DNA from 2 places in the Streptomyces armeniacus genome. Region 2 is predicted to be linked to the other one. Evidence: riboswitches for the same ligand, from Rfam matches in the RefSeq annotation. Region 2 holds a riboswitch; the other holds the start of a gene.
The links. A riboswitch is a leader RNA that binds a small molecule or an ion and turns the genes downstream of it on or off. The one in region 2 is predicted to bind cobalamin.
Positions count from the first base shown of each region.

Region 1: linked by a shared signal. The riboswitch ahead of DVA86_RS01450 (ribonucleoside-diphosphate reductase subunit alpha) and the one ahead of DVA86_RS17480 (cobalamin biosynthesis protein) in region 2 are both predicted to bind cobalamin.

Region 1 is NZ_CP031320.1:327,893-335,481, forward strand. It holds gene DVA86_RS01420 (carbohydrate ABC transporter permease) at 1-615, opposite strand, end outside; gene DVA86_RS01425 (extracellular solute-binding protein) at 722-1,996, opposite strand; gene DVA86_RS01430 (GntR family transcriptional regulator) at 2,303-3,109, shown strand; gene DVA86_RS01435 (DUF3311 domain-containing protein) at 3,306-3,572, shown strand; gene mctP (monocarboxylate uptake permease MctP) at 3,569-5,170, shown strand; gene DVA86_RS01445 (GNAT family N-acetyltransferase) at 5,266-5,790, shown strand; cobalamin riboswitch at 5,857-6,007, shown strand; gene DVA86_RS01450 (ribonucleoside-diphosphate reductase subunit alpha) at 6,132-7,589, shown strand, end outside.
Region 2 is NZ_CP031320.1:4,052,617-4,060,205, forward strand. It holds gene DVA86_RS17465 (alpha/beta fold hydrolase) at 1-860, opposite strand, end outside; gene DVA86_RS17470 (hypothetical protein) at 1,072-3,279, opposite strand; gene DVA86_RS17475 (cobyric acid synthase) at 3,428-5,077, opposite strand; gene DVA86_RS17480 (cobalamin biosynthesis protein) at 5,074-6,186, opposite strand; cobalamin riboswitch at 6,372-6,501, opposite strand; gene DVA86_RS17485 (hypothetical protein) at 6,678-6,890, opposite strand; partial or broken gene DVA86_RS17490 (anion permease) at 7,269-7,589, opposite strand, start outside.

The DNA of each region.
Region 1 (7,589 bases), 3.7 Mb from region 2:
GATCATCACCGTGACGATGGTGAGCGTGGAGAACCCGGACTCGAACCAGTTGTGCTGCTCGTAGCCCTCGAAGCCGAGGCTGCGCATCACCCAGTTCATGACGCCGAACTGCGTGTCGAACAGCCAGCGGAAGACCGTCGCCGAGGCGACGATCGGCATCGCCCAGGCCATCACCAGGGACAGGGACAGCAGCAGCCGCATCTTCTTGCCGAGCCGCCCCAGCAGCACGCCGATCAGGGTGCCGAACACCATGATCAGCACCACGTTGACCGCCATGAACAGGAAGGTCCGTACGACGACGGTCCAGAAGGCGTCGTTCGTCAGCAGGTCGGTGTAGTTGCTGAGACCGGTCCAGACGGTCTTGCGGGAGATCATCTCCGTACGGCCGAGCTGCTGCGTCGACAGGAGGATGTTCCGGACCAGGGGGTAGCCCAGGAAGGCCAGCAGCGAGACGACCGCGGGAGCGATCAGCGCGTACGGCAGCCACGCGGCGTTCCCTGTACGTCTGCCGCGGGCGCCCTTCCCGCCGCTCCGCCCGCCGCCCGCCGGCTCCTTCGTGCCGGGCGGCGGCGACTCCTCCGCGACCGGGGTCGCTCCCTGGGTGTGCACGGTCATGTCTACTTCCTCGCGGTGAGGGCCGGGGACGAGGGGCGGGGTGCCCGGGCCGACGGCCGCCCGGTGCACCCCCATGGGTCTCCCGGCGCGGAACGCCGGGGGCGGTTCAGCTCTTGTTGATGCGCTCGTCGATGACCTTGTCGGCGTCCTTGCCGGCCTGCCCCGGGGAAGTCCCCTTGAGCACCTTGGTCATGTACTCCTTGATCGGGTTGGGCTCGGTCTCGACGTTCGCCCAGCCCGGCGTGATCGGCGTGAGCGCGCCTGCCTCGGAGGACTTGACCATGGCCTCGGCGAAGGAGCCGGCCGCGGGCTTGACCTGGGCGGCCGGGCTGTTGGGCAGCAGCCCGCCCTCAGTGGCCTCGGCGTACTTCTTCATCCACTTCTCGGAGGTGGCCATCTTCAGCCACTCCTGGGCCAGTTCCTTGTTCGGCGAGCGCTCGGAGACCGCGAGGTTCGAGCCGCCGAAGAAGACCTTGCCGGGGGTGTCGGCGGTCTTGCCGGGGATCGGGAAGTAGCCGAAGTCGGCCTTGTCGCCGGCCTTCTCGATGGCCTCGATGGCACCGGCGGCCTCCCAGCCGAGCCCGATCCAGGAGGCGACCTTGCCCTTGGGCACGACGTCGGTGGACTGCTGCGGGGTCGCTTCGTCGGCATCCTTGGGTGCGGTGGAGAAGGAGTTCAGCTTCTTGTAGAACTCCATCGCCTTCTGCGCCTCCGGGCCGGCGAGGGTGCCCTTCCACTTGTCGCCGTCCTTCGCCGCGATGTCGCCGCCCTCGTCCCAGAGGAAGCCCGCGAAGACGTACCAGCTCTGGCCGGGCAGGTAGATCGGCTGGACGTCCGTCTTGTCCTTGATCTTCTGCAGTCCGGCGACCCACTCGTCGCGGGTCTTCGGCGGCTTCACCCCGGCGTCCTCGAACACCTTCTTGTCATAGACGACGGCGCGGTTGGCCGCGTACCAGGGCGCGCTGTAGAGCTTTCCGTCCAGCTCGGTGGAGGGGACCATGCCCTTGTTCCACTTGTCGTAGCCGAGTTCGCTCTTCATGTCGGTGAGGTCGGCGAGGCCGCCCGTGACCGCGTAGCCGGCGGTCTGCGTGTTGCCGAGTTCCAGTACGTCCGGCGGGGAGTCCTCGGAGAGCGCTGTGGTGATCTTTTCCTGGATGCCGTTCCACTGCTGGACCTTGATCTCGACCTTGACGCCCTTGTGCTGTGCCTCGAACGCCTTGTTGAGTTCCTTGGCCCAGGGGTCGGGTGCGGATCCGTCCATCGCCCAGACCGTGAGAGTCTTGTCGCCGCCACCGCTGCCGCTGTCGTCGTCTGAGCCACAGGCCGTGACACCGGCCACCATGGCCGCGGCCCCCACTGCCGCTATGAGCTTGCGCTTCACGCCATCCTCCTCAAGGGACGCCCGAACCCCCCGCCCAACGAGATGAACAACCGAAGACATACGAAGACATACGTCGCGTACTGCCCGTGGGACCGGGATTGGTCTTTAATGGTTTAGACCAGTTCCCGCAGCTTGGCCTAGACCTATAGGGGTGTCAACGGTGTATAAAGCTCGCAGTCGTTTCCGTTACCGGAACGACATCTGAGCTGGGACGCACTCCCAGGCCGGGCTCGTGCCACGATGTGAGCCGCTACGTACACGGAGGAGCCGGTGACGGCAGCACGACACGAGCCGGGAAGGCGTGCCATGAGCACCGACGGGGTTGCGGCCACGGCGGCCGGCACCAACAGCGCGGGCACGGGGGAAGCCGCGAGCGGGAACGGCAACGCCGCCCCGCGCACCGCACGCGTGCCCAAGTACTACCGCCTGAAGCGGCATCTGCTGGAGATGACCGAGACGATGCCGCCCGGCACGCCGGTACCTCCCGAACGCACGCTGGCCAGCGAGTTCGACACCTCCCGTACGACCGTGCGCCAGGCCCTCCAGGAACTCGTCGTCGAGGGGCGGCTGGAGCGCATCCAGGGCAAGGGCACGTTCGTCGCCAAGCCCAAGGTCTCGCAGGCGCTGCAACTCACCTCGTACACCGAGGACATGCGCGCCCAGGGCCTCGAACCCACCTCGCAGCTGCTGGACATCGGCTACATCACCGCGGACGACCGGCTCGCCGGCCTGCTCGACATCCCGACCGGCGGCCGCGTGCTGCGCATCGAACGGCTGCGGCTGGCCAGCGGCGAGCCGATGGCGATCGAGACGACGCACCTGTCCCAGAAGCGCTTCCCGGCACTGCGCCGCAGCCTCGTCAAGTACACCTCGCTCTACACCGCGCTCGCCGAGGTGTACGACGTCCACCTCGCCGAGGCGGAGGAGACGATCGAGACCTCGCTGGCCACGCCGCGCGAGGCCGGGCTGCTGGCCACCGACGTCGGGCTGCCGATGCTGATGCTGTCCCGGCACTCCCAGGACAGCGAGGGCGAACCGGTGGAGTGGGTCCGGTCGGTCTACCGCGGCGACCGCTACAAGTTCGTGGCCACCCTCCAACGCCCGCGCCGCTGACGTACGGCGCCACCGCGGTCGTACGGGCGCACGCCCCGCGCCCGTACGAGCCGGCGTTCCGGACTGCCCGTACGGGCCGCTGACCGGCGGTGGTGTGGCCGGTCCGTTATCCCGTGGGGTAGTGACGCGAGACCCCGCCGTGGCTAGATTTCCTGCGCAGCCCGCAGAGATCACCCAGCCAGAGACGGAGCGCCTCATGTCACCACCCGATAAGGCAGCAGGCGAGCCGGTGATCACGCCCGCGCGCGTGGTGATCGGCCTCTGCCTGCTCGCTCCGTTCGTCGCGATGCTCTGGGTCGGCTCGTACGACAGCGTGGATCCGAAGTTCATCGGCATCCCGTTCTTCTACTGGTACCAGATGCTGTGGGTGCCCCTGTCCACGGCGCTGACCTGCGTCGCGTACGTGCTGGTGCGCCGCGAGAAGGCCGCCAGGCGTGCTCGCGAGGGCGGTGAGCAGCAGTGAACGACGGCGTCAACGGAATCGCGCTCGCGGTCTTCATCTTCTTCTTCGCCCTGGTCACCGTGATGGGCTTCCTCGCCGCGCGCTGGCGCAAGGCGGCGGTGGCGGACAATCTCGACGAATGGGGCCTGGGCGGCCGGAGCTTCGGCACCTGGATCACCTGGTTCCTGCTCGGCGGCGACCTGTACACGGCGTACACCTTCGTGGCCGTCCCGGCGGCGATCTACGCGGCGGGCGCGGCGGGCTTCTTCGCGGTGCCGTACACGATCCTCGTCTACCCGCTGATCTTCACCTTCCTGCCCCGCCTCTGGTCGGTCTCGCACCGCCACGGCTACGTGACCACCTCGGACTTCGTGAAGGGCCGGTTCGGCTCCCGCGGGCTCTCCCTCGCGGTCGCCCTCACCGGCATCCTGGCGACGATGCCGTACATCGCGCTGCAACTCGTCGGCATCCAGGCGGTGCTGGACGTGATGGGCGTCGGCGGCGGGGAATCGACGCACTGGTTCGTGAAGGACCTGCCGCTGCTGATCGCGTTCGGCGTGCTGGCGGCGTACACGTACTCCTCCGGGCTGCGGGCGCCCGCGCTCATCGCGTTCGTGAAGGACGCGCTGATCTACATCGTGATCATCGTGGCGATCGTCTACATCCCGGTCGAACTCGGCGGCTTCGACGAGATCTTCAGCAGCGCCGAGGAGAAGTTCTCGGAGACCGGCGGCTCGCTGGTGACCGGGCCGGACGCGCACTGGGCGTACGCGACGCTGGCGCTGGGCTCCGCGCTCGCGCTGTTCATGTATCCGCACGCCATCACGGCGACGCTGTCCAGTCGCAGCCGCAATGTCATCCGCCGCAACACGACGATCCTGCCGCTGTACTCGCTGATGCTGGGGATGCTCGCGCTGCTCGGCTTCATGGGCATCGCGGCCGGCATCGAGGTGGAGAACGGGCAGCTGATCGTGCCGCAGCTGTTCGAGAACATGTTCCCGGCCTGGTTCGCCGGCGTCGCCTTCGCGGCGATCGGGATCGGCGCGCTGGTCCCGGCGGCCATCATGTCGATCGCGGCCGCGAACCTGTTCACGCGCAACATCTACCGCGACTTCTTCAGGCCGGACGCCACCCCGGCGCGGGAGGCCCAGGTCTCCAAGATCACCTCGCTGCTGGTGAAGGTCGGCGCGCTGGTCTTCGTCCTCACCATGGACAAGACCACCGCGATCAACTTCCAGCTGCTGGGCGGCATCTGGATCGTCCAGACGATGCCGGCGCTCGTCGGCGGCCTCTTCACACGGTGGTTCCACCGCTGGGCGCTGCTGGCGGGCTGGGCCGTGGGCATGCTCTACGGGACGATCGCGGCGTACTACGTCGAGAGCCCCACGCAGAAGCACTTCGGCGGCAGCAACGACACCATCCCGCTCATCGGCGAGATCGGCTACATCGGGCTGACGGCCTTCGTGCTCAACCTGCTGGTGACACTGGTCCTGACGTTCGTCCTGCGGGCGCTCAACGCGCCGGACGGCGTCGACGAGACCTCGCCCGGCGACTACACCGCGGACGCGGGCGACCCGGGCGTGCAGGAGAAGCTGCCGCCGGTCGCCAAGGCGCCCTGACCGGCTGAGAACGGTACCGGCGCCTCCGGCCGGAGGCGTCGGCTCCGCACCCCACTGACGGCCCGCTGTCAGTGGGGTGCTGCATGCTTGGCTCCATGGACATCACGATCAGGCCGGCCCGGGTCGACGAGCTCGACGAGGTCGGAGAGCTGACCGCGCAGGCGTATCTCGGGGACGGTCTGCTCGCGTTCGGCGAGGCGGACGGATATCTGGCCGAGCTGCGTGACGCCCGCCGCCGCGCGGAGCACTCGGAGGTGCTGGTGGCCGCCGAGCGCGCGGGGCCGGGCGTGCGGCCGCTGGTGCTGGGCGCGGTGGCGTTCGTGGGGGACGGCGGGCAGTACGCGGACATAGCCGGGCCCGGCGAGGGCGAGTTCCGGATGCTGGCCGTACGGCCGGAGGGGCGCGGCCGCGGAGCAGGCGAGGCCCTGGTGCGCGAGTGCCTCGCGCGGGCGCGGGCGCTCGGGCTGCACCGGGTCGTCCTGTCCAGCCAGCCGCAGATGGCCGCGGCGCACCGGCTGTACGAGCGGCTGGGCTTCCGCCGGACCCCGGAGCGCGACTGGCAGCCGATACCGGACCTCACCCTGTGGACGTTCACCGTGGACCTGCCGCCGTCGGGCTGAGCACGGCGCTGGGCCGCCAAAAGACTCAACACGGCGTCCGGCACAACATATTGGGGTGCTCGCATGGAGCGCCACCACATGTATGGTGGGGCCTGCTGTCGCCGCAGGGGAATCCGGTGCGAATCCGGAGCTGACCCGCAACGGTGTGGCACGGGCTGACGCGGCACCGCGTACGGCCCTGCCGAGCCCGAGCACCTGCCGACGGCGTCGTACACGTCCCGGGCTTCGTGGATTTGGGCCGGTGGACGCGAGCGGAGCCGTGCCGTGCTGCCCGGCTGCCGCGTCGCGCCCGCGCGCACCGCTTCCCCGTGGCTCCGGCCGAGCGAGGGAGAGCACGTCCTGTGACCACCGCACCAGCCGCCGCAGCCGCCACTGCGCCGAGCGCACCACCCGCCGCCCGTACGGACCCCGGCGCTGCGGCGCTGACCCGGCTCCTCACCGGCCTCGCCGCCGACCTCCCCGCCACCGACCCGCACCGGGTCGCCGCCGCCGCGCTGCGGGGCCGCCACCCGGGCTCCGACGACGCGGAGCTGCGCTCCCTCGCGACGGAGGCCGCCGCCGGCCTGATCGGCGAGGAGCCGGCGTACTCACGGCTCGCCGCCCGGCTCCTCACCCTCGCCGTACGGGAGGAGGCGGCCGGCCAGGGCGCGCACTCGTTCTCGGCCTCGGTCGCGACCGGGCACCGCGAGGGGCTGATCGCGGACGGCACCGCGGCGTTCGTCCGTACGCACGCGGCGCGGCTGGACGCGCTCGTCGCGGCGGCCCAGGCGGACGGCGCGGACGACCGCCTCGGGTACTTCGGGCTGCGCACCGTCCACACCCGCTATCTGCTCCGGCACCCCGTCACCCGCCGCGTCATCGAGACCCCGCAGCACTTCCTGCTCCGTGTGGCCTGCGGACTCGCCGCGGACGACGGCGAGGAGGCGCTCACCGAGGTCGCCGAGTTGTACCGGCTCACCAGCACCCTCGCCTATCTGCCCTCCTCCCCCACCCTCTTCAACTCCGGCACCCGGCACCCGCAGATGTCGTCCTGCTATCTGCTGGACTCCCCGCTGGACGACCTCGACTCCGTCTACGAGCGCTACGGCCAGGTCGCCCGGCTCTCGAAGCACGCGGGCGGCATCGGCCTGTCGTACTCCCGTATCCGCGGGCGGGGTTCGCTGATCCGCGGCACCAACGGGCTCTCGAACGGGATCGTCCCGTTCCTGCGCACCCTCGACTCCTCCGTCGCCGCCGTGCACCAGGGCGGCAGGCGCAAGGGCGCGGCCTGCGTCTATCTGGAGACGTGGCACGCGGACCTGGAGGAGTTCCTCGAGCTGCGCGACAGCACCGGCGAGGAGGCACGCCGTACGCACCACCTCAACCTTGCCCACTGGATCCCCGACGAGTTCATGCGCCGGGTCGAGGCGGACGCCGGCTGGTCGCTGTTCTCGCCCTCGGACACACCGGAGCTGACGGACCTGTGGGGCGACGCCTTCGACGCCGCCTACCGCCGTGCGGAGGCCGCGGGCCTGGCCGTACGGACCGTGCCCGCGCGTGAGTTGTACTCGCGGATGATGCGCACGCTCGCGCAGACCGGCAACGGCTGGATGACCTTCAAGGACACCTCCAACCGCACCGCCAACCAGACGGCGGAGCCCGGCCACGTCGTGCACTCCTCGAACCTCTGCACCGAGATCCTGGAGGTGACGGACGACGGCGAGACGGCCGTCTGCAACCTCGGTTCCGTCAACCTCGCAGCCCATCTGCACGACGACGGCACGCTGGACTGGGAGCGGCTGGACGCCACCGTCCGCACC
Region 2 (7,589 bases):
TCCGCGTCCGTACACCAGCCGGACCAGCGCGACGGGCGGCCCGGGTCGGGCAGCGGGTCGAGGAAGTCGGCGCCCTCGGGGGTGCCGGTCAGCCAGCGCGGCACGAGGTCGTACGGGGCCTGGCCGGACAGCGCGTAGAGCGTCATGCGGAGCGTACGGTCCGGGTCGGCGTCCAACTCGGCCTCGGCGACGCCGGGTTCCTGGAAGTACAGGACGACGTTGAACCTGCCGGGGTTGTTCTCCCGGATGTACTCCGTCATCGGCTTGGGCAACCGCGGCCCGTGGCCCACGCCGAGCCCGGCGACGGCCGGGAAGCGCTCCGGCCGGAGTTCGGCGGCGGCCCAGGTGATGCCCGCGCCCTGGTCGTGGCCGACGAGGGCGGCCGTACGGGCGCCGAGGGCATCGAGGAGGCCGTTCAGGTCGGCGATGTTGCCGCGGAGGCTGTAGCCGGTGATGTCGCGGGGGGCGTCGGTGCGGCCGTAGCCGCGTACGTCGGGGGCGACGGCGTGGTAGCCGGCGGCGGCGAGGGCGGGGAGCTGATGGCGCCAGGAGTACGCGAGTTCGGGGAAGCCGTGCACGAGGACGACGGTCGGGGCGTGCTCGTCACCCGCCTCGGCGACGTGCATGCGGATGCCGTTGGTGCGGACGGTGCGGTGCCGAATGTCGTGGCGCACATGGTGCGGCGTCGGCGTACGGGCGGCGCGGCGGCGCGGCCCGTACGGGGCAGTGCTCGCGGTGTTCGCGGTGTTTGCGGCGGCCGGTGGTGCGGCGAGGGCGGCCGTGCCGAGCCCGGCCGCTCCGGCCGCGATCAGGTTCCGTCGGGTGATCCGTTGGGCGGTCCGTTGGTGCTGCTTCGGCATGTCCGGTCTGCCTCTCCGTGTGGTCCGGTGACGGCAGGATGTCCCGCACCGGTGCGGACGGGCATCCGCCGCCGGGAGGCACCGCGGCTACGCGCCGGGGAGTAGCGCGCACGCCGGGCACGCCGAGCACCCCGGGCACGCGAACGGCCCCCCCGGGCCGTCCAGGGGAGGACGGTGCCGGGCGGGCCGGGACGGGTGAACAGCCCGCAGATCAGGCGGAGATGACCGGGTCCTCCGCGTCGCTCGTCGCGTCCGGCTTCTCGTCGTCGGCGCGGTCCGCGCGGTCCGTACGCTCCTCGCGGTCCGTACGGCGCCCGGCCTTCGAACCGTCCCGCCGCCCGTCCGGTGCCGGCAAGGGGCGGGCGGCGGGGTCGAGTTCGATCTCTTCCGCCGCGTCCGCCTTCTCCCGCTGACCGGGGATCTCGGCGGCCGTACGGGCTGCCGCGCGGGTGTTGCGGGAGTCCGCCGCCGCGCACAGGTCGAGCGCGGCGCGGTTGAAGCGCGCCAGCGACGGCGGGTCCGAGGGGCCGAGCAGGTGGACCTTCAGCTCGGCGCGGGCCGCCGAGAGGGTGTCCTTGGCCGGGTCGCGTACGGACTCCAGCAGTCGCGGCACCTCGGACGCGTCCGGCGACAGGATCGTCGCCGCCCGTACGGTCGGGAAGCCCGTCCTGAAGTCGTCCTCGCTCAGGCCGCTGGTGTTGGCGACCGCGTACGGCTTCTCGCTGCTGAGGTAGTCCGAGACGACGCTGGAGACGTCGCTGATGAGCAGGTCGGCCTGGTTGAAGCAGGTGTAGATGGCGGGCCGGGCGCCGGTGATGATCTGGTGCTCCCACTCGGGGAACGACGCCCAGTACGCCTCCTCCCACGCCTCACGCGCCGCGGTGACGACGGCGGCGCGCTCGCTGTCCGGGCGTGACTGGAGCATCATCCGCTCCGGCTCGTCGACGCTCTTGCGGAACGCGGTGCTGGTGAGCTCGTCCAGTTCGGCGGTGCGGCGCTGGAGTTCGGCCGCCGCCTCCGGGCCCGGGCGGGCGCCCGAGCGCGCGGCGTTCGCCTCGTTGATCATCGCCTGGATGCGCCGGTTGGCCACGCCCGCGCGCGGGTCGACAGAGCCGGTCATCGGGTGCGGCTTGTAGAGGAGCCGTACGGCGGGGTCGGCGAGCAGTTCGCGGACGATGTTCTCGCCGGCCAGGATGACCGAGGTGTTGCCCGGGTCGTCCGTCCAGCCCTCCCAGGTGGGGGCGTACAGCACGGTCGTGTAGCCGTCGCGCGCCGGCGGCCCGGCGTACGGCAGGATCGGCGCCAGCTGCGGTCTGCCGACCTCCACGACGTCCTTGTCGTCGACGCCGATGTCGGCCAGCTGGTAGCGCTCGCGTGCGGCGGGGCCGGCGACCCAGACCTCGTCGTACGCCTTGGCGTACGGGTTGCAGGACGACAGCTTGTCGCTCTCGCCGTGGTTCGTGAACGCGTGCTTGACGGTGGGGATGCGCAGCACCTGCGAGGTCTTCCCGGAGTTCGCCGGGTGCAGCAGCACCTTGAGCGTGGAGTGCTCCAGGTGCATCAGGTGCGCGACCTTGGGGATGCAGACGATCGGCACGTCCGTCGCGTCGATCTTCTGCACCATGAAGCGCTCGCGGAGCACGATGAGCGGCCGGCCGTCCAGCGCGGCGAGTGTGCTGAGCCACATGTTGGCCTGGTAGGCGGAGGTGGCGCCGCCGGAGAAGTACATGCCGACCGTCGGCCGGTAGTCGGCCAGCCAGCCGTCCAGCCAGGCGAGCACCCGCTCCTCGTTCGGCAGCCGCTTGCCGGGCAGCAGCCAGGTGCCGAGATAGCCGGCGCTGACGATCGACAGCGCCAGCGAGACGCACAGTCCGGCCAGGGCCCAGCCCTTGGCCGAGGTGACGGCGGTCACGAGCAGACCGGCGGTCGCCGGGCTCATGAAGCGCAGCAGCCTGCGGCTGGGCTGCCGGAGCAGCAGGCGGGGGGGCGCGGGGGACAGCCGCAGGCCGGAGGTGTCGATGTTGCGCGTGACGATGGGGAGCGTACGGCTGCGGCGTACGAGGACGGCGACGCCCTGGCAGAAGAAGTGCGCGGCGTAGCAGCCGAGGAGGAGCGGGACGACGCCCATCTCCTCCACCGGCTCGACGTCGGGCAGCCGCACCAGGCCGACGACGATGAGCATGTCGCGCAGCAGCTGCCGCGTCACGACGTCGAAGCGGACCTTCCCCAGCAGGGCCAGCAGTCCGGGCTGCTGGTGCTGGAGGTAGAGGTCGAGCACGAGGCCGAGGGCCGAGGCGGCCACGAAGACGGGAACGTTCGGCAGCAGGGCGCCCGCGAGCTGGAGCGAGTACAGCAGCAGCAGGGCGAGCAGCGCCGCCAGCTGGACAGCGCGTCGAGGGGAGAGTCCGGCAGAGGGCACGGGCTGGGCTCCTGGCGGGGGGAGGGTAAACGAGTTGCCTCCAACGTCTTTTTTTTCTAACTACAAGCCCTCGACGGGGGTGTGGAGGTAGGGGTTGGTCGGCAGCGTCAGATGTGTATAAAGGACAGGAGTAGGACGGGCGGGGCAGTCACGGCGCCCCCGGCGGGACGAACGGCAAGTCCGGCGGCGCGCCGTGCTCGATGAGCCGCAGCAGCGCGTCCGTGTCCGCGTGCTCCTCGATCAGGTCGCCGAGCCGCTCCAGCTGTTGCTCACGCAACGCCGCGAAGGCCGTGTCCGGGGCCGGCTCGAAGGCGCGCCCGGCGTCCGCGGCCACCCGGCGCAGGAACGCGCGGCGGAAGCCGTCGCTCTCCAGCGAACCGTGCCAGTGCGTGCCCCACACCGACCCGGAACGGCAGCCGTCCAGGTGGTGGCGTGCGCCCTCGCCGTCCGGCGACTCGCCCTCGAAGAACGGTTCCCCGCCGAGGACTTCGGCGACGCCGTGGTGGATCTCGTACCCCTCGACGCGTTCGCCCAGCGCCGTACCGACGGGGCGTGCGAGGGTCTTCGCCGCGGCGAACCGTACGCGTACGGGCAGCAGGCCGAGGCCCGAAACCACGCCCGCGCGCGACTCGACCTCGTCCTCGATCCGTTCGCCCAGCACCTGGAAGCCGCCGCAGATGCCCAGGACGGGACGGCCCTCGGCCGCCCGCCGGGCGATCGCCGCGGCGAGGCCGCGCTCGCGCAGCCACTCCAGCGCGCGCACGGTGCCGCGGGTGCCGGGCAGCACCACCAGGTCGGCGTCGGCCAGTTCCTCCGGCCGGTCGGTGAACCGTACGGCGACGCCCGGCTCGGCGGCGAGCGCGTCCACGTCCGTGAAGTTCGACATGAGCGGCACGGGCAGGACGGCCACGCGCAGCACGTCCGCTCCGTACGGTGCGCCGCCGGCGCTCTCCCGTACGGTGCCGCGCAGCGACAGGCGCAGCCCGTCCTCCTCGTCGATGCCCAGCCCGTGCGCGTACGGCAGCACGCCCAGCGACGGACGCCCGGTGAGCTTCTCCAGCGTGTCCAGGCCGGGTTGGAGGAGGGAGACGTCGCCGCGGAACTTGTTCACCAGATAGCCCGCTACCAGCGCCTGGTCCGCGGCGGCGAGCAGCGCGGTGGTGCCGAAGAAGGAGGCGAAGACGCCGCCGCGGTCGATGTCGCCCACGACGACGACCGGAAGGCGCGCCGCGCGCGCGAGGCCCATGTTCACAATGTCCGTACGGCGCAGGTTGATCTCGGCCGGGCTGCCCGCGCCCTCGCAGATCACCGCGTCGTGGGTGGCGCGGAGTTCGTCGAGGCAGCCGGTCACCGTCTCCAGCAGGGCGCGGCGGTGGCCGTCGTACGCGCGCGCGGCGTCGATTTCCTCGCCGCTGCCCGTGCTGCCGCTGTCCGTGCCCGCGCCGGTGCCGGTGTCGGCTCGAGTGCCGCCGTCACCCGCGCCGAAGTAGCCGCGGGCGCTCAGCTCGCCGACCGCCTTGCCCATGAGCACCACCTGACTGGTGCGGTCGCCGCCGGGCTTCAGCAGTACGGGATTCATCAGCGCGCTCGGCTCGACGCGCGCCGCCGCGGCCTGCATGGCCTGGGCGCGGCCGATCTCGGCACCGTCCCGGGTGACGTACGAGTTGAGCGACATGTTCTGCGCCTTGAACGGCGCGACCTTCACACCCTGCCGCGCCAGCCAGCGGCAGATCCCGGCCGTGACCACGCTCTTGCCCGCGTCGGACGTGGTGCCCGCGACGAGCAGCCCTCCGGTCATCGGTGCCCCCTCCTCTGGTGTGGTCCGGTCTTCCGGTGTGGTCCGCCTGCCGAGGCGGCCCCGCCGGCAGCGGGCGTCGTACGCGCGGCAAGGGTGACGGCGAGCGCGCACGCGCTGACGCGCCGGGACAGCCGTACGGCGCGCGCGATGTCGCCCGGTACGGGCGTGCGCCCGGGAGCGTTGAGCACCGGACGGTGCTCGATTCGGCCTCCGTACGAGAGCGTTCCGCCCAGCCGTACGCCCAGCGCACCCGCGAACGCGGCTTCCACCGGGCCCGCGTTGGGGCTCGGATGCGCGCGGGCGTCCGTACGCCAGGCAAGTGCCGCGCCGCGCGGGTCCGGCCCGGCCAGCGTGGCGAGGGCCGCCGTCAGCCGGGAGCCCGGCCAGCCGAGCACGTCGTCCAGCCGGGCGGCGGCCCAGCCGAACCGCCGGTACGCGGGCGACTTGTGGCCGACCATCGCGTCCAGCGTGTTCGCCGCACGGAACGCGGCCATCCCCGGCACTCCGGCGACGGCGCCCCAGACGAGGGCGCCCACGACGGCGTCCGAGGTGTTCTCCGCGACGGATTCGACCACCGCGCGCGCGAGTCCGTCGGCGTCCAGCGCGTACGGGTCACGGCCGCACAGGCGGGGCAGGCGGCGGCGGGCTTCGTCGAGGTCGCCCGCCTCGAGTGCGGCGCCCACGGCGGCGGCCTCGCGGGCCAGCGACGTTCCGCCGAGTACGGCCCAGGTGACGGCGGCGGTCAGGACGGCGTGCGGGGCGGAGTGCGGGGCGTGCGGGGAGGACTGGGCGGGCGCGTCCGTGGCGTCCGCCCACCCGCCGCAGGCGTGCGGCGGGTGGGCGTCCGGCCGTCCGTCCGCACGTACGCCCGCCCGCACGCCGCCCCGTACGAGCGCGGTCGCGGCCGCTGCCGCCGCGGTGACGCCGCCGACGCACAGCGCCGTGTGCAGCGCTCCGGCGCCGCGGTGGTCGCGCCACAGCGCGCGTTCGACCCGCCCCGCGGCCCGGCCGAAGGCCGCGACGGGGTGGCCGCGCCGCGGGTCGGCGAGCAGCAGGTCGGTGAGATAGCCGAGGACCGCGCCGTACGTGTGGGCGCGTGCAGTCCGCACCGCTCAGCGCACGGTGGTGGCGGGACGGGACCCGGGCGGCGCCGCGCCGCGTCGGACGCGCGGAGCGGCACGGCGGCGGAGGCGGCTCGTGCCGCGAGAGGTAGCGGAATCAGGACCGGAAAAGCCACGCATGGCGTATGTCCTCACTCAGGGTCCTCGCCCTGGCTCGACGTGACCGGCGGCGAGAGTCTCCTGGCTCCCGGATCGGCGCCTCCCCCGGCCTTCCAGCCCGAACTGTGGGCCGTGACAACTGGGTTGGGGGAGCGCTCCCCGGTGACAGTGGCGGGACCGCGCCGGATTCGCACCGGCTTCCTCTCCTGCCGCCGTTTGGCAACGTTGGGCAGTCCACCACGTGCGCTATCGACCGTCAACTCGGCCTTGACCTGCGACGGGAGAGTGTGAGCAGACACACGGACAGCGGCACGGGCCGCCGCCCGTGCCGCGTGTGCGCGCCGTTCGGACCGCCCCGCGGGCGGTGCGGCCCAGGCCGTCTAGGCCGCGATGAGGTAGATGCCGTACGCCACCGCCGCGGCGCACAGACCGAAGCAGGCGTACGCGCCGGTGCGGGCCAGCACGGTGCTGCCGCCGCCCGACTTGTCCGCGGAGGAGCCGAGGATGCCGAGCGTGAACACTCCCACCAGGGCGACCGTCGCCCCCAGGCTGACGCCGAAGACCTGGCCGAGAGCGGCCCAGTCGATGTCCATAGCTGAGTCCTTCGAGAGAGGCGGGGAGGGGCGTAGCGGTCAGGTGCGGCTGGCGGCCGGTGAACCGGCCGGCTGCGAAGCGGAACCGGAACCGGAAGTGGAACTGGATGCCTGCTGCCGGGGGATGCCGCCATCGGCGGCGCCGGACGGCGCTGCTCCCGAGGTCGCCGCTGCGGCTATGTCCTCGTCGTCGTCGGCCGCGCCGCTCTCGGCCATCGCCACCGCGTGTCCGTCGGCGGCGTGCCCCGAGGGCTCGTCCGCACCGGCGTCCGTACCGGCGTCCGCACGCGCTTCCGTACGGCCCTCCGCGGGATCTTCCGCGGACACCTCGGCACGCTCCTCCGCGTGCGCACCGTCCGCCTGCCGTCCGTCCGTACGCGCGGCCACCGGGGGCGGCGGCGCGACGGACCGCAGGGCCGCGGTGACGATGCCGGCCGGTTCGGCCGCGGCGTCGCTCTGCGGCGCGGCGGTGGGCACCTCGTTGACGTTGGTGTGATCGACCGGTTCGCGCCGCGACGCGAGCCAGATGGCGCCGCAGGCGACGACCGCGGCCACGGCGACCGCCGTCACGCCCCAGTCACCCTGCTCGGCCACGACCGTGGAGAAGGCGGCAACCAGCCCGGCGGCCGGGATGGTCAGCCCCCAGCCGGCCACCATGCGGCCCGCCGTCGACCAGCGCACGATGCCGCCCTTGCGGCC